3 regions of the Kutzneria viridogrisea DSM 43870 genome follow, and region 3 is predicted to be linked to each of the others. Evidence: riboswitches for the same ligand, from Rfam matches in the RefSeq annotation. Region 3 holds a riboswitch; each other region holds the start of a gene.
What was found. Region 3 has a riboswitch for S-adenosylmethionine ahead of KALB_RS34855 (aminotransferase class V-fold PLP-dependent enzyme). Riboswitches for the same ligand answer to the same signal wherever they lie in the genome.
Positions count from the first base shown of each region.

Region 1: another riboswitch for S-adenosylmethionine. It lies ahead of thrC (threonine synthase); the one in region 3 lies ahead of KALB_RS34855 (aminotransferase class V-fold PLP-dependent enzyme).
Region 2: another riboswitch for S-adenosylmethionine. It lies ahead of KALB_RS03880 (methionine ABC transporter ATP-binding protein); the one in region 3 lies ahead of KALB_RS34855 (aminotransferase class V-fold PLP-dependent enzyme).

Region 1 is NZ_CP007155.1:1,793,036-1,800,882, reverse strand. It holds gene KALB_RS08070 (glycoside hydrolase family 3 N-terminal domain-containing protein) at 1-1,668, shown strand, start outside; gene rpsT (30S ribosomal protein S20) at 1,784-2,047, shown strand; gene holA (DNA polymerase III subunit delta) at 2,111-3,091, opposite strand; SAM riboswitch class I at 3,195-3,300, shown strand; gene thrC (threonine synthase) at 3,311-4,582, shown strand; gene KALB_RS08050 (sensor histidine kinase) at 4,898-6,085, shown strand; gene KALB_RS08045 (response regulator) at 6,082-6,750, shown strand; gene KALB_RS08040 (ComEC/Rec2 family competence protein) at 6,846-7,847, opposite strand, start outside.
Region 2 is NZ_CP007155.1:801,866-809,712, forward strand. It holds gene KALB_RS50030 (resuscitation-promoting factor) at 257-1,771, shown strand; gene rsmA (16S rRNA (adenine(1518)-N(6)/adenine(1519)-N(6))-dimethyltransferase RsmA) at 1,788-2,642, shown strand; SAM riboswitch class I at 2,966-3,056, shown strand; gene KALB_RS03880 (methionine ABC transporter ATP-binding protein) at 3,280-4,290, shown strand; gene KALB_RS03885 (methionine ABC transporter permease) at 4,364-5,050, shown strand; gene KALB_RS03890 (MetQ/NlpA family ABC transporter substrate-binding protein) at 5,072-5,881, shown strand; gene KALB_RS03895 (4-(cytidine 5'-diphospho)-2-C-methyl-D-erythritol kinase) at 5,913-6,875, shown strand; gene KALB_RS03900 (ABC-F family ATP-binding cassette domain-containing protein) at 6,897-7,847, shown strand, end outside.
Region 3 is NZ_CP007155.1:8,039,003-8,046,849, forward strand. It holds gene KALB_RS34835 (hypothetical protein) at 1-712, shown strand, start outside; gene KALB_RS34840 (hypothetical protein) at 709-1,212, shown strand; gene KALB_RS34845 (RluA family pseudouridine synthase) at 1,209-2,093, opposite strand; gene lspA (signal peptidase II) at 2,212-2,775, opposite strand; gene KALB_RS34855 (aminotransferase class V-fold PLP-dependent enzyme) at 2,801-4,144, opposite strand; SAM riboswitch class IV at 4,175-4,290, opposite strand; gene KALB_RS34860 (hypothetical protein) at 4,466-4,741, shown strand; gene KALB_RS34865 (potassium/proton antiporter) at 4,969-6,447, opposite strand; gene KALB_RS34870 (DUF167 domain-containing protein) at 6,556-6,831, opposite strand; gene KALB_RS34875 (TetR/AcrR family transcriptional regulator) at 6,828-7,388, opposite strand; gene ileS (isoleucine--tRNA ligase) at 7,528-7,847, opposite strand, start outside.

The sequences.
Region 1 (7,847 bases), 3.6 Mb from region 3:
TACGAGACGCTCAGCGAGGACCCGCAGTTGGCGGGCACCCTGGCCGGGTCGATCGTGCAGGGCATGCAGTCCTACGACGGCAAGGGCGACACGGCCCGGCTCGCCGCCACGGTCAAGCACTTCGCCGGGTACTCGATGCCGCTCAACGGGCACGACCGCTCGCCATCGCAGATCCCCCTGCGTGAGTTGCAGGACGTGTTCCTGCCCGCGTACCAGGGCCAGATCGACGCCGGGGTGCTCACCGCGATGGCCGATTCCGGTGCCATCAACGGGGTCCCGGTGCACGCCTCGAAGTTCATGCTGACCACCGAACTGCGCCAGCGCATGGGCTTCACCGGGGTGACCGTCAGCGACTGGCAGGACATGCAGTACCTGGTGGACCGCTACCACGTGGCCGCCGACTACCCGACGGCCATCGCCATGAGCGTGAACGCGGGCGTGGACATGTCCATGGAGCCTTCCAACGCCGCCGTGTTCACCAAGGCACTGGTCGATGACGTCCACAAGGGACTGGTCAGCGGGCAGCGCATCGACGAGGCCGTGTCGCGCGTCCTCAAGCTGAAGTTCGACCTCGGCCTGTTCGAGAAGCCCTATGTGGACGCGAACAAGGCCGACGCCGCGGTGAACGGCGCGGACCGGGACCTGGCCAGGCAGGCCGCCACCGAGTCGGCCGTGCTGCTGCGCAACGACAACAAGACGCTGCCGCTGTCCACCGGGGTGCACAAGCTGGTGCTGGCCGGGGACGCCGCGGACAACCCCTCCGAGCAGTTCGGCGGCTGGACGGTGAACTGGCAGGGCATCGACCCGAAGGGTCCCGTGCCGCCGATCACCACCCTGTTGCAGGGCGTCAAGGAGGCCGTGCCCTCGGCGACCGTCACCGCGGCGGCCGACCAGGCGGGCATGGTGGCGCAGGCGGCCGACGCCGACGCGGTGATCGTCGCCCTGGGCGAGAAGGCAGGCGCGGAGGGCAACAACGACAACGAGAACCCGGTGCTGACCGCCGCGCAGCAGTCCCTGGTGGACGCCGCGCGGGCGACCGGCAAGCCGGTGGTCGTGGTGCTGATGACCGGCCGCCCGCTGGTGCTCGGCTCCGTGGCGGACGCGCCGACCCTGTTGCAGGGCTGGCTGCCCGGCACCGAGGGCGGGCACGCGCTGGCCGACATCCTGTTCGGCAGGGCGAACCCCTCCGGCAAGCTGCCGGTGTCCTGGCCCAAGACGGTCGGCGACCAGCCCATGTCCTACGACCAGTTGCCGGGCGCCAACGGCGGGGACAGCTCCAAGTACGACCCGCAGTTCCCCTTCGGCGCGGGCCTGTCCTACACCACCTTCACCACCTCGGCGCCGACGGTGACCAAGCAGATCCGCGCGGACGGCAAGATCACCGTGCAGGTCACCGTGGCCAACACCGGTGGCACCGCCGGGTCCGCCGTGGTGCCGGTGTACGTGCACCAGCCGGTGAGCCCGGTGCTGGTGCCCGACCAGCGGCTGGCCGGGTTCGCCAGGGTGGACCTGAAGCCCGGCGAGCAGCGCACCGTCAGCGTGACCTTCCCGGCCAGCCAGCTCGCGCTGACCACCGGGGACGTCAACGGGGACGGCAAGCGCGAGGTGGCCAGGGGCGGCTACGAGGTCGTGGTGGGCGGTCAACGGGCACCGTTCACCATCGGTTAGACTCGTCCGTCGTGTCGTGCGGCTTTCCGTCGTGGAGGAAATCTCACGCGGTCACCCCGCGTGAACGCCAACAGAGCGCGACACCCCGGACAGCAGTGAACTGAGAGGTACGCGCATGGCCAACATCAAGTCGCAGCAGAAGCGGATCAAGACCAACGAGGCCGCCCGCCTGCGCAACAAGGCCGTCAAGTCCAGCGTCAAGACCGCGATCCGCAAGGTTCGCGAGGCCATCGCGGCCGGTGACAAGGACAAGGCCGTCGAGCTGGTCCGTGCCGCCTCGCGCAGCCTGGACAAGGCGGCCAGCAAGGGCGTCATCCACGCCAACCAGGCCGCCAACAAGAAGTCGGCCCTGACCAAGCAGGTCAACGGCCTGGCCTGAGCCAGCAGCGCGAAGGGCCCCGCACCTGGTGTGCGGGGCCCTTCGTCGTTCTCGCCGTTCTCGTTACGGCAGCTCGTGCGCCCGCACGATGCGCAGCACGGCCCGCTCCAGCGCGTACTCCGGATCGGCGGCCATGCCCTTGACCTCGGCGTTGAGCCCGGCCACCACCTGCATGGCCTCGGCCAGCCCGGCCGGGGTCCAGCCCCTGGCCTGCCCCTGCGCCCGCTTGACCTTCCACGGCGGCATGCCCAGGTCACCGGCCATGCGGAACGGGTCGCCCCGCCCCGCCGAGGCCACCTTCGCCACCGTGCGCACGCCCTCGGCCAGCGCGTCGGCCACCAGCACGTGGGCCACCCCCAGCTGCATCGCCCAGCGCAGGGCCTCCAGCGCGCCGGGCAGGTCGCCGACCACGGTCTTGTCGGCCACCGCGAAGCCGGTCACCTCGGCCTTGCCCTGGTGGTAGCGCCGCACCTCGGCCTCGGTGATCCTGCCGTCGGTGTCGGCCACCAGCTGCGCGGCGGCGGCGGCCAGTTCACGCAGGTCCGAGCCCACCGCCTCGACCAGCGCCGCCAGCGCGGCCGGTTCGATCTTGCCGCCGGCCCGGCGCACCTCCTCGCGCACGAACGCGTCCCGGTCACCGGGCTTGGTGATCTTGGCGCACTCCACTACGGCGGCACCGGCCTTGCGCAGGGCGGCGGGCAGCTCCTTGGCCACCTTGCTGCGGCCACCGCCGGTGTGCTGCACCACGAGCACGATGCCGTCCGCGGGCTGCTTGGCGTAGGCGACCACCGCCTCGGCGATCTCCTTGCCCGCCTCCTGCGCGGCCTCCAGCACCACCACCCTGCCCTCGGCGAACAGCGAGGGGCTGAGCAGTTCGGCCAGCTCGGGCGGGGTGAGTTCGGTCACCCGCACCCGGCTCAGATCGGCCTGCGGATCGGCGGCGCGCGCGGTGTCCAGCGCGGCGCGCACGGCCCGCTCGACCAGCAACTCCTCCTCGCCCAGCACGAGTTGCAGCGGATCGGGCGTGACGGCGGGGGCACTCACGCGCCCATCCTGCCACGGTCCTCCCGCATCCTGGACTCGACTGGTCACCGGCCGATCCGGTGCCGTACCGTGACCTGCGAACTGCGGAAGTACAACTGAACACCGCTCATCCAGAGGGGCAGAGGGAACGGCCCGACGAAGCCCCGGCAACCGGCGTCACTCGTGACGTACCGGTGCCAATTCCGACCCACCCGTGGGAAAGATGAGGAGATTTCTCCCATGACGACGACTGTCGACGCCCGCTCCGCCTCGGGCACGTCCACCCTGGACCTCGGCCCCGCCCGCGCGCTGTCCTGCCGGGAGTGCGGCCACCAGATCCCGCTCGCCGCCGAATTCGCCTGTTCGGAGTGTTTCGGCCCGCTCGAGGTCGCCTACGACTTCGGGCGGATCCGCCGCGAGGACATCGAGGCCGGGCCCAAGTCGATCTGGCGCTACCGCGGCCTGCTGCCGGTGCCCACCGACGTGCAGAGCCACCCCAACACCGAGCCGGGCCTGACCAGGCTGGTGCGCGCCGAGCGGCTCGGTGCCGCGCTGGGCCTGCGCAACCTGTGGGTCAAGGACGACACCGGCAACCCCACGCACTCGTTCAAGGACCGCGTGGTCGCCGTCGCGCTGGCCGCGGCCCGCAAGCTGGGCTTCACCGTGCTGGCCTGCCCCTCCACCGGCAACCTGGCCAACGCCGTCGCCGCCGCGGCGGCCCGCGCGGGCTGGGAGTCGGTCGTGCTGATCCCCTCCTCGCTGGAGCGGGCGAAGATCCTCACGACCGCCGTGTACGACGGGGCGCTGATCGCCGTCGAGGGCAACTACGACGACGTGAACCGGCTGGCCACCCAGCTGGCCGCCGAGCACGAGGACTGGGCGTTCGTCAACGTCAACGTGCGGCCGTACTACGCCGAGGGCTCCAAGACCCTGGCCTACGAGGTCGCCGAGCAGCTGGGCTGGCGACTGCCCGGCCAGATCGTGGTGCCGGTGGCCTCCGGCTCGCAGTTGACCAAGGTGGACAAGGGTTTCCGCGAACTGGGCGAGCTGGGTCTGGTGGAGGCCAGCCCCTACAAGGTGTTCGGCGCGCAGGCGACCGGCTGCTCCCCGGTGTCCTCGGCGTACAAGGCGGGCACCGACGTGGTGACCCCGGTCCGCCCCGACACCATCGCGCGCTCGCTGGCGATCGGTGCGCCCGCCGACGGCCCCTACGTGCTGGACACCGTGCGCCGCACCGGTGGCGCCGTGGAGGACGTCACCGACGAAGAGGTGGTCGCGGGCATCCGGCTGCTGGCCAGGACCGAGGGCATCTTCGCCGAGACCGCGGGCGGGGTCACCGTGGCCACCGCCAAGAAGCTGGCCGAGAGCGGCAAGCTGGACCCCGACGCGGAGACCGTGCTGCTGATCACCGGCGACGGTCTGAAGACCCTGGACGCCGTGGCCGACCAGGTGGGGCCGCGCGCCACCGTGCCGCCCTCGGCCGAGGCCGTGATCGAGGCGCTCGGCCGCTGAGCCGGGTGCCCGCCGTGGACCGGGACGAGGCGTGCCACGGTCCACGGCGGGTCATCCACGCGTCCGGCTGGGGAGCGGGACGCCTGGAAGCGTCGAGGACCGTCCCCCCTCAGACACGACCCTCGGCTTGTCGGGAACAGTCCCCCCTGGTTCGGTTCCCGGCCACCACAGAAACTAGTGAGTCGGGGCCCGCCGGTCGTCCGACCCGGGATTGACCTTCCACCAGGCGTGTACCGCGGCTGCGGTATGCCGAAGTGCGGCGCGGACTGGATGCGGGACCGCTCCCCCTGGCGCTACCGTTCGCTGGTGAGGCCGATGCTGCTCCTGGCGCGATGGGTGCACGCGATCAACCCGGTCGTGCAGGACGTAGTTCTCGCCCTTGTCCTGCTCGCGATCACCATCGGCTACGCCTACAACAGCCACAACCCCGGCTTCGTTGGCTTCGACCCGCTCGCGATCGTGCTGACGTCGCTGACCATCCTTCCCGTCGCCGTGCGCAGGCTGGCCCCGGTGAGCAGCATGGCCGTGGTCGGGCTGGCCATGCTCGCCTGCTCCTTCAGCGGCTACATCGACGCGCTCGTCGACGTCGGCCTGCTGCTCACGATGTACACCGTGGCCGCCCAGTGCGCGCCCCGGCGGGCCAAGATCTGCGCGGCTTCCTCCTTCCTCGTGCTGATCCTGGTCGCCTCACAGGTGACCAGCTTCCACGTGCTCGCCGACGTGCTGATCGCCGCCGTGCTCACCACCGCCGCCTACGCGTTCGGCTGGGGCAGGCGCAAGCTCACCGAGCGCAACGAGCAGCTGGCCCTGCTCACCGAGCAACTGCGCCACGAGCACGAGGACCGCGCTGCGCGCGCCGTCACCGAGGAGCGGGTGCGCATCGCCCGCGAACTGCACGACGTGGTGGCACACCACATGTCGGTGGTCAGCGTGCAGGCCGGGCTGGCCCGCTACGTGTTCGAGTCCGACCCGGTCACCGCACGCGCCGCCCTGGGCACCATCGCCGACACCAGCAGTGAGGCGCTCACCGAGATGCGGCGACTGCTCAACGTGCTGAGGGTCGGCGCGGACGAGGGCGGTGACTACGCACCCGCGCCGGGGCTGGGCAGGCTCACCGAACTCGCCGAGCGGGTCCGCGCCGCAGGCGTGCCCGTGGAGGTGCGCACCTTCGGTGCAGCGCGCCCGCTGCCACCCGGCCTGGACCAGTGCGCCTACCGCGTGGTGCAGGAGTCGCTGACCAACGTGCTCAAGCACGCGCGGCCCGCCAGGGCCTCGGTGGACCTGGACTACGGTCGCACCGAGTTCACCCTGCGGGTGCGGGACGACGGAGCAGTGCGGGCCCCCGACGCGGCCGGGGAACAGCGCGGACAGGGCATCGCCGGGATGCTGGAACGCGCCAAGCTCTACGGTGGCAAGCTGAGCGCGGGCGCCGCGCCCGGCGGCGGCTTCGTGGTGACGTTGACCCTGCCGCTGGCCATGACCTGTGAGGGGGAGGCCGGATGATCGGCGTGCTGGTCGTGGACGACCAGGACCTGGTGCGCGCCGGGTTCGCCGCCCTGATCCGGGCCGCGCCCGGGCTGGACGTGGTCGGCGAGGCCACCGACGGGGCCGACGCCGTGCGCAAGGCCGCGGCCACCCGGCCCGAGGTGGTGCTGATGGACATCCGCATGCCGCACATGAACGGGGTGGAGGCCACCGAGCGCATCCTCGCCGCCGCCGGGGACAACCCACCCAGGGTGCTCATCCTCACCACCTTCGACCTCGACGAGTACGTCTACTCCGCGCTGCGGGCGGGCGCCGCGGGCTTCCTGCTCAAGGACACCCAGCCGGAGCGGCTGCTCGCGGCGATCACCACCATCGCCGCCGGGGACATGCTGTTCGCGCCCAGCGTCACCCGCAGGCTGATCGAGGCCTACGCCAAGCGCCCGCTCGCCTCGGGACCGCCTCCCGAACTGGAGTCGCTCACCGGCCGCGAGGTGGAGGTGCTACGACTGGTCGGCCGCAGCATGTCCAACTCCGAGATCGCCGACCACCTGGTGATCAGCGAGGCCACCGTCAAGACGCACCTCAACCGCGCCATGGCCAAGCTGAGCCTGTCCAGCCGCGCCCAGGTCGTGGCCCTGGCCTACGAGACCGGCCTCGTGGTGCCCCGCGTGGCACGGCACTAGTTCGTCGGACCGCACTCGCTGCGGGATCGGGCAACCGAGCTCATCCAGTGAGCGGGACTCGCGCGCCCCAGAGCGGGACTCGCCGGGGTGAGGGGTCAGTGGGGTGGGGCGCGGGGTTCGCCGCGGCGGGCCAGGTGGGGGTGGTCGCTGCCGGGCAGGACGGCCAGGTCGCCGTCCTGGTCGGTACGCAGCACGGTGGTGCCGCCGCGGGTGAGCGCGTCGAGCACGAGCGGGCTGGGGTGGCCGAAGGTGTTGCCCGCTCCGACGCTGACCACGGCAACTGAGGGGTGCACACGTTCCAGGAACCGGGGCAGGGAGTAGCGCGAACCGTGGTGCGGCACCTTGAGCACCTCGGCGCTCAGGTCCTGGCCGGAGGCGAGCAGGGCGGCCTGGCCGGAGAGCTCGACGTCGCCGCTGAGCAGCACCCGCCCGGCCGGGGTGCTGGCCCGCACGACGACCGAGGCGTCGTTGATCGGCGTGCCCGCCGGGTCGCGACCCAGTGTGCTGGGCACCTCGCGTGGCGCGAGCACCTCCATGGTCAGTCCGGGCCACTCCCAGCGCTGGCCCAGCGCGAGGTCCACGATCGGCACCCCGGCCGACGCGGCGTCCCGGTTCACCTGCTGCCACGCCCAGCCGGGTTCGTGCAGCGGGCCGACCCCCACGGCGCCGACCTGGTAGTCGGCCAGCACCGAGGCGAGGCCGCCGATGTGGTCGGCGTGCAGGTGGCTGATCAACACCAGTGGCAGGCGGTGCACGCCGAGCCTGCGCAGGCAGCCGATCACGGCGCTGAGGTCCGGCCCGGTGTCGACCAGCACCGCCCGCGACGGGTCGCCGGTGGCCACGACCAGGGCATCGCCCTGCCCCACGTCGCAGGCCACCGCGGACCAGCCCGTGGGCGGCCAGCCCGCGCCGGTCAACCTGGTGGGCAGCAGCACGACTCCGGCGCCGACCAGCACCGCGGCGGCCAGTGCCCGCGCACGGGGTGAGCGGACCACCAGCACCGCCGCACCGATGGCGGCGACCAGTACGAGGCCGCCGACCCAGCCACCGGGCCAGCGCAGGGTGGCCAGCGGCGTGGCCGCGGCGTGCCGTCCGAC
Region 2 (7,847 bases), 2.6 Mb from region 3:
ACCTCCGTTACGGTCTCGTGATCGATGCCAGTGGACGTCGCAGTCCGGCATCAACCCGCGATCAGGCCGGTGTTGTTCGGGGACACGCCGTGTGAACCTGGTTGCGGGAGTCGGAGCACGAGACCGATGTGACGCGAGGAGAAGCACCAGCGGCTGAGAGTCAGCAGTGGCAGTCAGCCGCGAGCACTCGCGGAAACCTTGGCTTTTCGGAGGTAACGACCCCGTGACCGGGACTGGTAGGCACCGCAGACCACGCGTGGATTCCCCCGCCACGCAGAGCAGCACCACCTCTGGCTTCTGGGCCCCCGCGGGCGGCGTCGCCGTCGCGGAGCGCACCGACTGGTCGACCGTCCGGCCCGACCTGGACTGGGACTGGGACTGGGAGGCCGAGCTCGAGGCCACCCGCCAGTTCGTGCCCGGTGGCGCCTACGTCTCCACCCAGGACGTGCTCGACGTCCTCGGCCCCGACGCGCAGGACCTGCTGTCCTCGGTCGACATGGAGCTGGACCAGCTCCTCGACCTGATGAACGCCAAGACCACGGTCATCCCGCGGATCGTCGACGAGCCCCTCACCGAGGGCCTGTCGCAGACCTGGGAAGAGCTCGAGCGCGGCCTCGAGGACACCAACCTGGTGCCCGAGCCCCAGCGCAAGGTCAAGGTCAAGACCGAGGAGAAGACCCAGTCCGTCTGGAAGCGCCGGTTCATCAAGGCGGCCGTCATGGCCACCCTGGTGAGCCTGACCGGTGGCGGCGCCACCGCGCTGGCCATGGACAAGGCCGTCACGGTGGACGTGGACGGCCAGCCGGTCACCGTGCACACCTTCGCCGGGACCGTCGGCGAGGTGCTGGAGAAGCAGGGCCTGGCCGCCGGCTCGCACGACGCCCTGATGCCCTCGGCGGGCACGCAGATCGCCGACGGCGGCAAGATCGTGCTGCAGCGCGGCCGGATGATGAACCTGTCCGTCGACGGGGTCCAGCAGAGCCAGTGGGTCAAGGCGCTCACCGTCGGCGCCGCCCTGCAGGAACTGGGCGTCAAGACCGACGACACCAAGATGTCCGCCGACCCCAGCGCGCAGATCCCGCTGAACGGCATGTCGGTGGACATCCGCACCGCGAAGACCATCACCTTCAGCGACGGCGGCAACGCCCCCAAGCAGCTCAAGACCTACGCGGTCAGCATCCAGGAGCTGCTCAAGGAGCTGAACGTCTCGCTCGGCGGCGAGGACAACGTCAGCCCCGCCGTCAGCACCAAGCTCGCCACCGGCGCCGAGGTCTCGGTCAGCCGCAACGGCGTCACCGTGGTGCAGGAGCAGCAGGACATCCAGCCGGAAGTCCAGAAGATCAACGACCCGACGATGGAACGCGGTGAGCAGACCGTCGTCGACCCCGGTGCCGCGGGCAAGCAGAACGTGACCTACCGGGTCACGATGCACAACGGCAAGCAGACCGACAAGCAGCAGATCGCCGTCACCGTGCTGACGCCGATGAAGCCGAAGGTCATCAAGGTCGGCACCAAGCCGATGGCCGGGGACGCGGTCTGGGACCGCATCGCCCAGTGCGAGTCCACCGGCAACTGGCACATCAACACCGGCAACGGCTACTACGGCGGCCTCCAGTTCGACATGGGGACCTGGACCTCCAACGGTGGTGGGCAGTACGCCCCGCGCGCCGACCTGGCCAGCCGCGAGGAGCAGATCGCGATCGCCAACAAGGTCCGTGCGGCTCGCGGCTACCAGCCGTGGGAGTGCGCCGGCAAGCTCGGCATCAGCTGAACCTAAGATCGCCTGCGTGTACGAGTTGCTGGGGCCCGCTGAGGTCCGTGCGTTGGCCGAGGAACTGGACATCCGGCCGACCAAGAAGCTGGGCCAGAACTTCGTGCACGACACCAACACGGTGCGCCGCATCGTCAGCTCCGCCAGTCTCCGTGCGGACGACGTCGTACTGGAGGTCGGGCCCGGCCTCGGGTCGCTGACCCTGGGGCTGTTGCCGGCCTGCCGTTCGGTGGTCGCCGTGGAGATCGACCCGGTGCTCGCCTCACGGCTGCCCCGCACCGCCGCCGAGCGGGCCCCCGAGTTCGCCGACCGGCTGCGCGTGGTCGGGGCCGACGCGATGCGCGTGGGCGCCCAGGAGATCCTCGAGGGCGGGTCCGCGCCGACCGCGCTGGTGGCCAACCTGCCGTACAACGTGTCCGTGCCGATCGTGCTGCACCTGCTCGCCGAGCTGCCCTCGCTGCGGACCGGCCTGGTGATGGTGCAGTCCGAGGTCGCCGACCGGATGGCCGCCGGTCCTGGTAGCCGGGTGTACGGCGTGCCGAGTGTGAAGATCGCCTGGTACGCCGATGCCCGCCGGGCCGGTCCGGTGCCGCGCTCGGTGTTCTGGCCGGTGCCCAACGTGGACTCCGCGCTGGTGGCCTTCACCCGCCGCGAACCCCCGGCCGGTGTCCGCCGCGAATCGCTGTTCGCGCTGGTCGACGCCGCTTTCGCACAGCGCCGCAAGACCCTGCGCGCCGCCCTGGCCACCTGGGCCGGATCCGCCGACCGTGCCGCCGAACTGCTGGTCGCCGCCGGGGTGGACCCGTCCACCCGGGGTGAGCAGCTCGGCATCACCGAGTTCGCGCGCATCGCCGAACTCGCCGACCGCTGAGCCCCTGACCTCGTCCACACCCCGTGCAACACGGGACCTGGCCGGTCTGTTCCCTCGTTGCTGGGGACTAGTCCATCCCCCGCCACTCCCTGGGGGGCGTGCCCAGCTCCAGTCTACCGCCCGCACCCCCTAGTTGATCTTGAACTGGACCCGCCTGTGGACAACTCGGGTACCTGTGGACAACTCCCGACGCCGTGGAACCGTTTGTTGTGTACGCAAAGTAGCGATCAATCCACGGGCGGCAGTGTGATTTGCCGAACGATCCGGGGAACTTCGTGTCGGTAGCTTGATTTCTTCCAGTTGCGTCGGGTCTACTCTTGGTGCATCCATCCCGAGCGGCCGAGAGACCTGGATCGACGACGCCGCAGCAACCACCCGTTCGCGGGCAGGTGCTACCGCCAGGACCGATGGAGGATTTCTATGGACCTCACGCGACTGTGTGCGGCACGCACGCTGACCCGCCGCCGAGTAGTCGACCAGTGCCGTCGTACGGTCAGTGCCTGTCGACTCGACGGCTGACGAACTCTCGTTTCCCGGTCAGTTCACTCGAACGTCTTCTTCGTCCCGTTAGGACGGTCCTCTTCGGACAGTGGCGCCGCTAGTCGGTGTGCGCTGCCACGCGTGCTGTGGAGCAATCGTGATTACAGTCGACAACCTGGTCAAGTCCTTCTCCTCCCGTGCGGGTTCGGTCCGCGCCCTCAACGGGGTCAGCCTGGAAGTCCAGGCCGGTTCTGTGTGCGGCGTCGTCGGCCCCAGCGGGGCAGGCAAGTCGACCCTCGCCCGCTGCATCGCACTGCTGGAGCGCCCCGACAGCGGGGCCATCCGAGTCGACGGCACGGACCTCGTCTCGCTGGACGGCAGCAGGCTGCGTGCCGCGCGCAGGCAGATCGGCGTTGTCCCGCAAGGGGATTCGCTGCTGCGTCAGCGCACCGCTGCTGGGAACATCGCGCTGCCACTGGAAAGCGCCGGTGTGGACGGCCCGGTCCGGCGCAAGCGCGTCGGCGAGCTGCTCGATCTCGTTGGCCTGACTGACAAGGCGGCCTCCTACCCCGACCAGCTCTCCGGCGGACAGCGCCAGCGGGTGGCCGTGGCCAGGGCGCTGGCGGCCAACCCCGCCGTGCTGCTGGCAGATGAGCCCACCTCGGCTCTGGACCCGGAGACCACCGGCTCGGTGCTGACCGTGCTGGACCGCGCCCGCGCCGAACTCGGCGTCACGGTCCTGGTCGTCACGCACGACATGGCTGTGGTGCGCCGGATCTGCGACGACGTCGCGGTGCTGGAGGACGGCAAGGTCGTCGAGCACGGCAAGGTGCTCGACCTGGTCTCCGACGCGGACAGCAGGACCGCCGCCACGCTGCTGCCCGGGCTGGACCAGGGCGAAGGACTGATCGGCACGCACGACCGCGTCGCCGACGTGGTGCTGGTCGGTTTCGCCGCCGTGGGCGCGCTGCTGCCCGAGGCGTCCAACCGCTTCGGCGTCGAGCTCGCCGTGCTCGGCGGTGGCCTGACCCGGCTGGGGGAGACCCCGGTCGCACGGTTCCGCGTTGGCATCAACGGGGAACGGGCCGACTCGGCCCTGGAGTGGATCTCCGAGGCCGGTGCTGTTGTGCGGCGGACACCCAAGGGACCACAGGGAGTTGCTGCGTGAGTGAGCTTGCGAACTCACCGTTGGGTACAGGGACTGGGCGAACGCCGCCGCCGAGCGGCAGCGAGGTGGCAGCGTGAGACCGACCACTCCGTGGTCAGAAGTGCTTGATCTGCTTCAGCCAGCTTTCGGCCAGACCCTCTACATGATCTCCGTGGCGACCGTGTTCGCCACGCTGTTCGGAATCCCGCTCGGCGTGCTGCTGCACGTCTCGGCGCCCAACGGGCTGCGGCCCCTGCCGGTGCTGCACCGGATCCTGGGCGTCGTGGCGGACTTCGGCCGGTCCGTGCCGTTCATCGTGCTCATCGTGTTGCTGCAACAGATCGTCACGCGACCACTGCTGAGCACCTCGATCGGGCCGACCGCGGCGATCGTGCCACTGGCCATCGGCGCCGTGCCCTTCCTGGGCAGGCTGGTGCAGTCGGCCCTGCGGGAGGTGGACGCGACGGTGGTGGAGGCCGCCGTCACCACCGGGGCGAGCAGGCTGCGCATCGTGCGCAGCGTGCTGCTCGGTGAGTCCGCCCCCGCACTGGTCTCCGCCGTCGGCGTCACCGCGGTCACCCTCGTCGGCTTCTCCGCGATCGCGGGCGTCGTCGGCGGGGGCGGCCTCGGCGACCTGGCCATCCGCTACGGCTACCAGCGCTACGACGACCGGATCATGTGGACCACCGTGATCGTCATCGGCCTGCTGGCCATGCTGCTCCAGTTCCTGTTCGACCGCGTGGCCCGGCTCATCGACCGACGCCGCCACGTCACCGCCTGAACCACTGAGGAAAGCACCCCCATGAAGCTCCGCGCGTTGATCCCGGCTGCCCTCGTCACGCTCACCCTCGCCGGGTGCGGCGGCGGCGCGGGCTCGGCCCCCGACGAGAACGCCCCGCTGGTGGTCGGCGTCAGCCCCACCCCGCACGGCCAGATCCTCAAGTACGTGGCCGACAACCTGGCCTCGGCCAAGGGGCTGAAGCTGGACGTCAAGGAGTTCACCGACTACGTCACGCCCAACACCTCGCTGGTGGACAAGTCGCTGGACGCCAACTACTTCCAGCACCAGCCCTACCTGGCCGACTTCGAGACGAAGAACGGCGCCAAGCTGCAGTGGATCACCGCGGTGCACCTGGAGCCGCTCGGCCTGTACTCGAAGAAGGTCAAGAGCGCGGCCGAGCTGCCCGACGGGGCGAAGATCGGCGTGCCCAGCGACGCCAGCAACGAGGCGCGCGCGTTCAAGCTGCTCGCCGACAACGGCGTGATCAAGCTCAAGGACGGGGCGAGCACGGGCAGCCCGCGCGATGTCGCGGACAACCCCAAGCACCTTCAGTTCGTGGAGCTGGAGGCGGCCCAGCTGCCGCGCAGCCTCCAGGACACCGACGCCTCGATCGTCAACGGCAACTACGCGCTGGACGCCCAGCTGGACCCGGGCAAGGACGCGATCCTGCTGGAGAAGGCCCAGGGCAACCCGAACGCGAACGGCCTGGTCACCCGCCCCGAGCTGGCCAACGACAAGCGGATCAAGGCGCTGGCCGAGCTGCTGAACTCCCCGCAGGTCAAGGACTACATCACCAAGACCTACCACGGGGGCGTGCTGCCGGCGTTCTAGCCAACCGGCGCTCAGCCCGTAGGCTGAACAGGTGCTAGCCGTCGTGCCACCACCCGTGACCGTCCGCGTGCCCGCCAAGGTCAACCTGCACCTCGCGTGCGGTGACCTGCGGGAGGACGGCTACCACGACCTGACCACGCTGTTCCAGGCGCTGTCGCTGACCGACGAGGTCACCGTGGCCGTCGCCGAGGAGCCCGGGGTCGAGGTGCACGGCGAGGGCGCGGCCCAGGTGCCCGCCGGGCCGGAGAACCTGGCCTGGAAGGCCGTGCGGGCACTGGCCGCGCACGTGGGCCGCGACCCGGATGCCCCCGGGGTCCGGGTCACGATCAACAAGGGCATCCCGGTCGCGGGCGGCATGGCGGGCGGCAGCGCGGACGCGGCGGCCACCCTGGTCGGGCTCGCCGCGCTGTGGCGGCTGGAGATCGGCCGTGACGAGCTGTCCACCATCGCCGCCGAGCTGGGCAGCGACGTGCCCTTCGTGTTGCAGGGCGGCACGGCCCTGGGCACCGGGCGGGGCGAGCAGTTGGTGCCGGTACTGGCCAGGCACACCTACCATTGGGTGATCGCCCTGGACCGCGAGGGACTGTCCACGCCGACGGTCTTCCGCGAGCTGGACCGGCTGCGCGCCGAGGGCAACCCGCCGCGCATCGGTGCCGTCGAGCCGGTGCTGGAGGCGCTGGCCTCCGGGGACCCGCGCCAGCTCGCCCTGTTGTTGGGCAACGACCTGCAGGCCGCTGCCGTCTCGCTGCGACCGGGCCTGCGCCGCACCCTGCGCGCCGGGGTCAACGCGGGCGCCCTCGCGGGCATCGTGTCCGGCTCCGGGCCGACCTGCGCCTTCCTGTGCACCGACGCGGATTCCGCGGTGCGCGTGGCCGCCGAGCTGTCCGGCGCCGGGGTGTGCCGCACGGTCCGGGTGGCCCAGGGACCGGTGGCCGGGGCACGGGTGGTCACCGACGACTCCGCGCGCCCGATCCCACCCGGCGTGCACGCCTGAGGTCCGCCGTAGGCTCAAGCCGTGGCGAACCTGGTCAACCTGGAATCGGTCAGCAAGTCCTACGGCGTGCGCAGCCTGCTCGACGACGTCTCGCTGGGCGTCAACGAGGGTGATCGCATCGGCGTGGTCGGGCTGAACGGCGGCGGGAAGACCACGCTGCTGGAGGTGCTCGCGGGCATCGAACCGCCGGACACCGGGCGGGTCAGCCAGAACCGGGACCTGCGCATGGCGGTGGTCACGCAGCGCACGCAGCTGCCGACCGACGCCACGGTGCGCAACGCGGTGCTGGACCCGCACGGCTACACCTCGGAGCACGAGTGGGCCGCCGACGCGCGGGTGCGCTCGATCCTGGACGGGCTGGGCATCACCGCGCTGGGCCTGGACTCGCCGGTGGCCACCATGTCCGGTGGGGAGCGGCGCCGCGTGGCGCTGGCCGCCGCCCTGGTCCGCGAGCTGGACCTGCTGGTGCTGGACGAGCCCACCAACCACCTGGACGTGGAGGGCGTGCGCTGGCTGGCCGAGCACCTGCTGGGCCGCCGCGGCGCACTGGTGGTGGTGACCCACGACCGCTGGTTCCTGGACACGGTGTGCACGAGGACCTGGGAGGTCGTCGGCGGGGCCGTGGAGCAGTACGAGGGCGGCTACGGGGACTGGATCTTCGCCCGCGCCGAGCGGGCCCGGCTGGCCGACACGGCGGAGGAGAAGCGGCGCAACCTGGCCCGCAAGGAACTGGCCTGGCTGCGCCGCGGCGCACCCGCCCGCACCTCCAAGCCCCGCTACCGGATCGACGCCGCCGAGGCGCTGATCTCCGACGTGCCGCCGCCGCGCGACTCCGTGGAGCTGACGGCCTTCGCCCGGCGCAGGCTGGGCAAGACGGTGCTGGAGATCGAGGACGCCACGCTCGTGGTCGGCGACCGCACCCTGGTCAAGGACGTGACCTGGCGGATCGGCCCCGGGGACCGGGTCGGCCTG
Region 3 (7,847 bases):
CGTGCAGCGCTTCTTCGACGCGGTCAACGAGGTGCTCAGCTGGGTGCCGGACTTCCTGTCCGACCTGATCGAGCCGATCCGCCGCGGCATCGAGGGGCTCAACCAGAAGCTGCGCGAGTTCTGGGACCGGATCAACCAGATGCTCACCCAGCGCGGGGACTCCGACCGGCTCAAGCAGGCCGGGGACGCGTGGGTCGACCAGGTGGGCAACCCGGCCGGGGACCTCGCGGGCAGCCTGTCCCTGGACAAGCTCAGGACCACTGTGGACTGGAGCGGCCGGGCCGCCGAGGCGTACAAGGCGAGCGTGCCCGCGCAGGTGTCCGGTCTGGGCGGCATCAAGGACCTGGCCAACCAGATGAAGTCCTCGCTGGTGAACCTGGCCAACGCCATCGACAACTTCTGGCTGGCGATCAAGGCCGCGCTGGTGGTGTTCGCGGTCGGCGCCGTCGCCGCCATCGCCACGGCCTGCACGGTGGTGGGACTGCCCGCCGCCATCGCCGCCATCGCCACCGCCGTGGGCGTCTCGGTCGGGCTGGTGGTCACCGCGGTCACCTCGATGCAGTCGCTCACCCAGACGATCGCCGTGGAGCAGGGCAACCTCAAGCAGAAGATCCACGACGACCTGGGCAGCTGGGCCAGGACGAACACCGAGGTGCTCGGCCACGCCAGCGTCAACGACCCCAGCGGCATGAACTGGCACGTCACCGCATGACCTACATCCCGCAGGAGCCGGTCCCGGAGTACCACTGGGTGTCCGCCCACCGAGCCCGGCGCATCGCCTCCGGCACCACGGTGACCGGCGTGCTGTTGCTGCTGTCCTCGCTCGTGCTGGGCGGGGCGCAGGCCGCGGTCGGCTTCGGCCTGCCCGCCGCGCACGACGTGTTCGGCAACTTCGCCGTGGTGCTGGTGCTGTGCGCCTCGCTAATGCTGCTGATCATGGGCGGCGGCCTGCTCGCGGCCCGCAACTACGCGCGGGGCGAGTACCTGAACCTCGCCGGGGCCACGGTCGGCCTGCGCGCTCTGCTCGTGGTGTGGCTGGGCACGATCCCGGTCACGGCGCTGGGGCTGTTCCTGCTCCGGACCGTGTTCGCCACCCGCCCCCAGTACGAATTCACCGCCAGCGCAGGGGTTTTCGTCGCGCTGGCGGTGCTTCCGTTCGTACTGGGCGGGATCGGCTACTTCGTCTCGCGGAACCTGTTGCGGCTGCGCTAGTTCTCCGCGCGCAGGGTCTCCAGCGCGTTCGCCAGGTCCTCGGGGTAGGTGCTGCTGAAGCTCACCCACTGGCCGTCGGCGGGGTGGTGGAACGCGAGGGTCTTGGCCTGCAACCACTGGCGGCTCAGGCCGAGGCGCTTGGCCAGCGCGGGGTCGGCGCCGTAGGTGAGGTCGCCGACGCAGGGGTGCCGCAGCGCGGAGAAGTGCACGCGGATCTGGTGCGTGCGCCCGGTCTCCAGGTGCACGTCCAGCAGTGAGGCGGCGCGGAACGCCTCGGTGACCTCGTAGTGCGTGACGCTGGGGCGGCCGCCCGCGACCACCGCGAACTTGTAGTCGTGCTTGGGGTGCCGGTCGATCGGCGCGTCGATGGTGCCGCGCGAGGGGTCCGGGTGGCCCTGCACCAGCGCGTGGTAGACCTTCTCCACGGTACGCTCCTTGAACGCCCGCTTGAGCACGGTGTAGGCGTGCTCGCTCTTGGCCACCACCATGACCCCGGTGGTGCCCGCGTCCAGCCGGTGCACCACGCCCTGCCGCTCGGCGGCCCCGGAGGTGGAGATCCGCAACCCGGCCGCGGCCAGCCCGCCGACCACGGTCGGGCCGTTCCAGCCGGGGCTGGGGTGCACGGCGACCCCGACCGGCTTGTCCACCACCACGATGTCCTCGTCCTCGTGCAGCACGACAAGGCCCGGCACGGGCACGGCCTGCACGGTCACCGGCTGGGCCGGGGCGGGCAGGCTGATCTCCAGCCAACTGCCCGCGACCAGCCGGTCCGACTTGCCCGCGGGCTGGCCGTCCACCAGCACGTCCCCGGAGTCGGTCAGCGCGGCGACGGCGGTGCGGGACAGGCCGAGCAGCTTGGACAGGCCCGCGTCCACGCGCATGCCGTCCAGGCCGTCGGGCACCGGCAGGGTACGCAGGTCACTCACGGGACACTCCTCGCTGACGCTCGTCGGCCCGCGAGCGGGCTCCCAGTGCTCAATGGTGAGCTCGCGAGCTCGCTCACTTGTCCCCTGCCTTCTCCTTGGTCGAACGACCGTCGTAGTCGCGGCCGAGCAGCGCCATCAGCACGATCAGCGCGCCGCCGACGCAGATGGCGGAGTCAGCCAGGTTGAAGATCGGGAACACCTGGGCGTTGGGCGCGAACACGGAGATGAAGTCCACCACGTGGCCCTGCAACGCCCCCGGCGCGCGGAACAGCCGGTCCAGCAGGTTACCCAGCGCACCGCCGAACACCAGGCCCAGGCCCAGTGCCCAGCCGCGCGAGCGCAGCTTGGGCGCCACCCAGATGATCGCGGCCAGCACGCCGACGCAGACCAGGCTGAACACCCAGGTCATGCCGGTGACACCGAGCGAGAACGCGGCGTAGGGGTTTCGGATCACCTGGAAGTAGACCAGCCCGCCCAGTGCCTCGATCGGCGGCTTGCCCTCCAGGTTGGACACCACGACCGTCTTGGTCACGACGTCGAGCAGCAGTGCGACGACCGCGGCGGCGGCCAGCAGCCCGATCCGGCGCGGCAGGATGGCCTGCCCGGCAGCCGGTTCGGTGTTGGGCTCGGTACTCACCCGGCCATTGTCCCCCGAGCCCCGCTCAGCCCGCGACGAAGGGCGGCAACGGGCGCTGGTCGTCCACCGGCACCCACCGGCCGTCCACCTGGTGGTAGGCGGCGCGCGGCCCCTCGGCGACCAGCCTGCGCAGCGCGCCGACCAGCCGGTCCACGTGCTCGGCGGTGCTGCCCAGGCCCAGGCTGGCGCGCAGCGCGCGCTGCTCGGTGGACCCGGCTCGGCCCAGCAGCCTGCGGGTCGCGATGTGCGCGCAGAACGCGCCGTCGCGGACGCCGATGCCGTACTCGGCGGACAGCGCCGCGGCGACCAGACCCGCGTCCAGGCCGTCGATGGTGAAGCTGACCACGCCAACCCGGTCGTGCTCGGCGTCGAACAGGCTCAGCTCGTGCAGCCCCGGCACGGTGGCCAGCCCCTCGCGCAGCCGCGCCAGCAGCGTGCGCTCGTGCGCCTCGACCTGGTCCCAGCCGTGCTGGATGAACGTGTCGCAGGCGGCGGCCAGCGCGTGCACGCCGGCCACGTTGGGCGAACCGGCCTCGTGCCGCTCCGGCACCGCGGACCAGGCCACACCCAGGTGGTCGCCCCAGTCCACGACGTTCTTCGTGGCACCTCCGCCGACCAGGTACGGGTCCGCGGCCTGCAACCAGTCGGCCCGCCCGATCAGCGCGCCCGCGCCGAACGGGGCGTAGAGCTTGTGCCCGGACAGCACCACGTAGTCCACGTCCAGGGCCTTGATGTCCACCGGGCGGTGCGGGGCCAGCTGCGCGGCGTCCAGCACGATGCGCGCGCCGTGACGGCGTGCCACCTGGGCCAGCTCGGCCACCGGCCACAGCTCGCCGGTGACGTTGGACGCGCCGGTGACGACCACCAGCCGTGGGCCCTGCGGGCACTCGCGCAGCGCGGCCTCCAGCGCGGGCACGGCGGCACCGGCCGAGTCGGGGGTGCGCACCCGGCGGACGTTCGGCCCGCGCCAGGGCAGCAGCGCCGCGTGGTGCTCGGTGTCGAACAGCACCACGGCGGTGCGCCTGGGCAGGCTGCGCGCCAACAGGTTGAGCGAGTCGGTGGTGTTGCGGGTGAACACGACGGTGTCGGAGGACCGGGCGCCCACGAAGCGGCGCAGCGTGTCGCGGGCCTGCTCGTACACGCGGGTGCTGACCTGGGAGGCCAGGCCCGCGCCGCGGTGCACGCTCGCGTACCAGGGCAGCAGTTCGTTGACGGCGTCGCGGACCCGCTCCAGACAGGGCGCGCTCGCCGCGTGGTCGAGGTTGGCGTAACCGATGCGGTCGCCGGTCACCAGCGGCACGCAGAGCTGGGCGCCGACCACGGCGGGAACGGTGTAGCCGGTGCGGGCCTGCGGGATCGTGGACGTCATGTCAGCCTCCGGGTCATGGACCCGACGAGGGGCCCGCGCTTGCCCGTCGCGTTCTCGCCACGGACCTGGTCCTCACCCGGGGCACCCCACCGCGGTAGGAGGGTTGCCGGCCAGCTAGCCGGGGCTTGTCGCTGGCACTCATGACCTTCGTGTTCGAAGCTAGCCGATGCCTCGGGCCCGGGTCGAGCCCCCGCCCACATGCTGAGAGCCAGCTCACCGACCGGCCCGAATGAGTGATTTCCGGTCCAGACGGGTGATGGACGGGTCTGTCGGCCACCTCGACAGCGCAGACTGCTGCCTTCGAGAGCGGGAGGCGGCACGATGTTCCGGGAGCTCGACGACGAGCTGAACAGGCACCTGGCGAAGCTGGCCAGACTCAGCACCGAGGCCGATCCCGCGCGGGCGGCCCGGGTCGCCCGCGCGGAACTGCCCGGCGTGGCCAAGGCCGTGTCCACGCTGCTGGGCGAGCACTCCCCCGACTCACGTGGCCGCTGCGCCACCTGCCGCCCCGACCACTGGTGGCAGCCCCGCCCGACCTTCCCGTGCGCGGCCTACCTCGCCGTACACCGCGCCCTGTTCGCCGGCACCCTGGGCTGACCACCCGCGTGTCGCACGTTCCGGCACCGCGTGTCGGCGCTTCCCACACCGCGTGTCGGACGCCCCAGCACCGCGTGTCGGACGTCCCGGTACGGCGTGTCGGCGCTTCCCGTACAGGATCCGCAAGACATGAGCGACTCTCGCCTTCCCGCAGCGCGCAACACACCGTACGGGAACGTCCGACACGCGATACCGGAAGCGCCGACACGCGGCGGGGGCGTACGGGGTCAGTCGCCGGGGTCGCCTTTCCAGCGGGCGTAGCGGCCCGCGCGGTCCACGGCGCGGATCCGCCGTTCGGCCCCTTCGCGGGCGGTCTCGGTCGCGATGACCAGGAGCTGGTCCTCCTCCTGCAACCGGGTCGTGGACTTGGGTGTGAACCCGGCGTCCTCGCGCACGATCAGGCTCACCGTGGCGCCGACCGGCAGGCGCAGCTCGGACAGGTACACGCCGTGCAGGCGCGATCCGCGCTGGATGCGCACCTGCAACAGCTCGGCGCCGAGCTGGTCCAGCGGTGCGGCGTCCACCTCGATCTCACGGGGTTGACCGGAACGGACGAGCCCGAGCCAGCGCGCGACCACCGGCAGGGTGGCGCCCTGCACCAGGGTCAGCACCACGACGAGCACGAACACGGCGTCGACGAGCTGTTCCGCCCCGGGCACGCCCTGGGTGAGCGGGATCAGCGCGAGCACGATGGGCACGGCCCCGCGCAGGCCCGACCAGGACAGGAACACCTGCTCGCGCCACTTCACCCGGAACGGCGTGGCGGCGAGCAGCACCGACAGCGGGCGGGCCAGCAGCACGAGCACGGCGCCGGCGACCAGTGCGGGCACCAGCGCGCTGAGCAGCCGCGCCGGGGAGGCGAACAGGCCGAGCAGCACGAACAGTCCGATCTGCGCGAGCCAACCCAGGCCCTCGGCGAAGGACAGGGTGTCCGAGCGGTGCGGGAGCCGGGAGTTGCCCAGGACGAGCCCGGCCACGTAGGTGGCGAGCAGACCCGAGGCGTGCGACAGGTCCCCGGCCGCGTAGGCGAGCACGCACATGGCCACGGCGGCGATCGGGTACAGGCCGGTGGCGGGCAGGGCGGCGCGGCGCAGGGCGAAGGCGCCCAGCCAGCCGACGGCGGCACCGATCAGCGCGCCCGCGCCGAGTTCGTAGACGACCAGCAGCGGGGTGGTCCACCGCACCGGGTCCCCGGAGACGAGCAGCACCACGGCGATGAACACCGGCGCGTCGTTGAGGCCGGACTCCAGCTCCAGCGCGCCCGCCAGGCGCTTGCCAACGCCCACCCCGCGCAGCACGCTGAACACGGCCGCGGCGTCGGTGGAGGACAGCACGGCGCCCCACAGCAGGGCCATCCGCCAGTCCAGGCCGAGTATCAGGTGCAGGCAGGCCCCGGTGACCGCGACGCTCACGGCAACGGCCACTGTGGACAGTGAGATTCCCAGTCCCAGCGCGGACTTCACCCCGGACCATCGGGTGGTGAGGCCACCTTCGGCGAGGATGAGGACCAGAGCGGCGATGCCCAGCGCCTGGGTGAGACCGGCATTGTCGAACTTGATGCCGAGCCCGGCCTCACCGATCAGCAGGCCGAACCCGAGGTAGAGCAACAGTGAGGGCAGACCGACCCGCACTGACACCCGTACGGCGAACACGGAGAGCAAGAGAACCACTGCTCCGATACCCAACGCGATGGAAAGGTCGGCCACCCCACCTCCCGGTTGTCACCCGTTCCGGTGTCTATTGTGCGTTAAGTTGCCAGAAAAGTACTAATCGACCACAGTGGATGTCCATTGTGGACAAACAAGTGTGCCGCTTCAGCCCAACAGGCGGGCAAGCAGGTCCGCCGTGCCCTCGGGGGCCGAGCAGAGCTCGACGACCTTGTCCCTGCCGCGCTCACCAGCGATGATCAACACGTCCTTGCGGCGGACACCGAAGGCCGCGGCCAGCGCGCGGCGCACGGCCTCGTTGGCCTTGCCCTCCACCGCGGGCGCCGACACGGCGACGACCAGCGCGGGACCGCCGGGACCAGCCCAGATGCCGCCCACGGAGTCGCGCTTCGCCCCGGGTTTCACCCGAACGGGGAATCTCACCGGGCGGTCATCATGCGGTAGGCGGCCTCGACGTACTCGCGCCGCCGGTCCCCGGAGGGCACCGCGCTGGGGTCGTTGCTGACGAGCTGGATGTGCCCGAGGAAGAAGCCGTACAGGTGGCGCCCGCGCCAGCGGGCCGCCTCCGGCTCGAAGCCGATGCCCTCGAACAGGCCCGACAGGTAGTCCACCCGCTGCCGGGTCGCCTCGTGGAACATCGGGGCGACCACCGGATCGCCCGCGGCGGACATGATGGCGTACTCGATGGCCGTGGACGGCTCGTTGATCATGACCCGCTCGAACATCAGCCAGAGCTGCTCGGCGGGGTCGCCCTTCTGCGAGGTGGCCTCGATGACCCAGGCCGTGCCCTGCTCGGACCAGCGCCGCAACGCCGCCGTCAGCAGGGCCTCCCGGCTGGGGAAGTGCCAGTACGCGCTGCCCTTGGTCGCGCCGACCCGTTGGGCCAGCGGCTCCACGGCCAGCGCAGCCACTCCCCGCTCCGCGATCATCGCCAACGCCGCGACTATCCAGTCCTCGCGCGTGCGACGCTTCCCCACCACGAATCCATACGCTACCGTATGGTCAGGTTCCGTACGGCAGCGTATGGTCTGCCGCTCAGAGGGGAGAGTACGGAGACCTCGGCGGCGACCCCGGTGTGCTGTGGGGGTGACCGGGGCCGCCGCCGCTGTAGCTACTCTCTCAGCCGACTCGCGTCACCGCCACGGTGACCTGCTCGCCGTCACCGACCGCGCCGCTGAAGCCCTCGACCGCTCCGTAGCCCACCGACTCGGCCAGCGTCTCCGCGGCGAGGAACTCCTGGTGCGCCCGCACCGAGGACAGCACCTCCTCGGCCGCCGACACGGTCAGCGCGATCCGGTCGGACACGTCCAGCCCCGCCTCGCGCCGGGCCTGCTGCACCACCCGCACCACGTCGCGGGCCACGCCCTCGGCGGCCAGCTCGGCGGTCACCTTCGTGTCCAGCACCACCAGACCGGCCCCACCGGGCAGGGCCGCGGTGG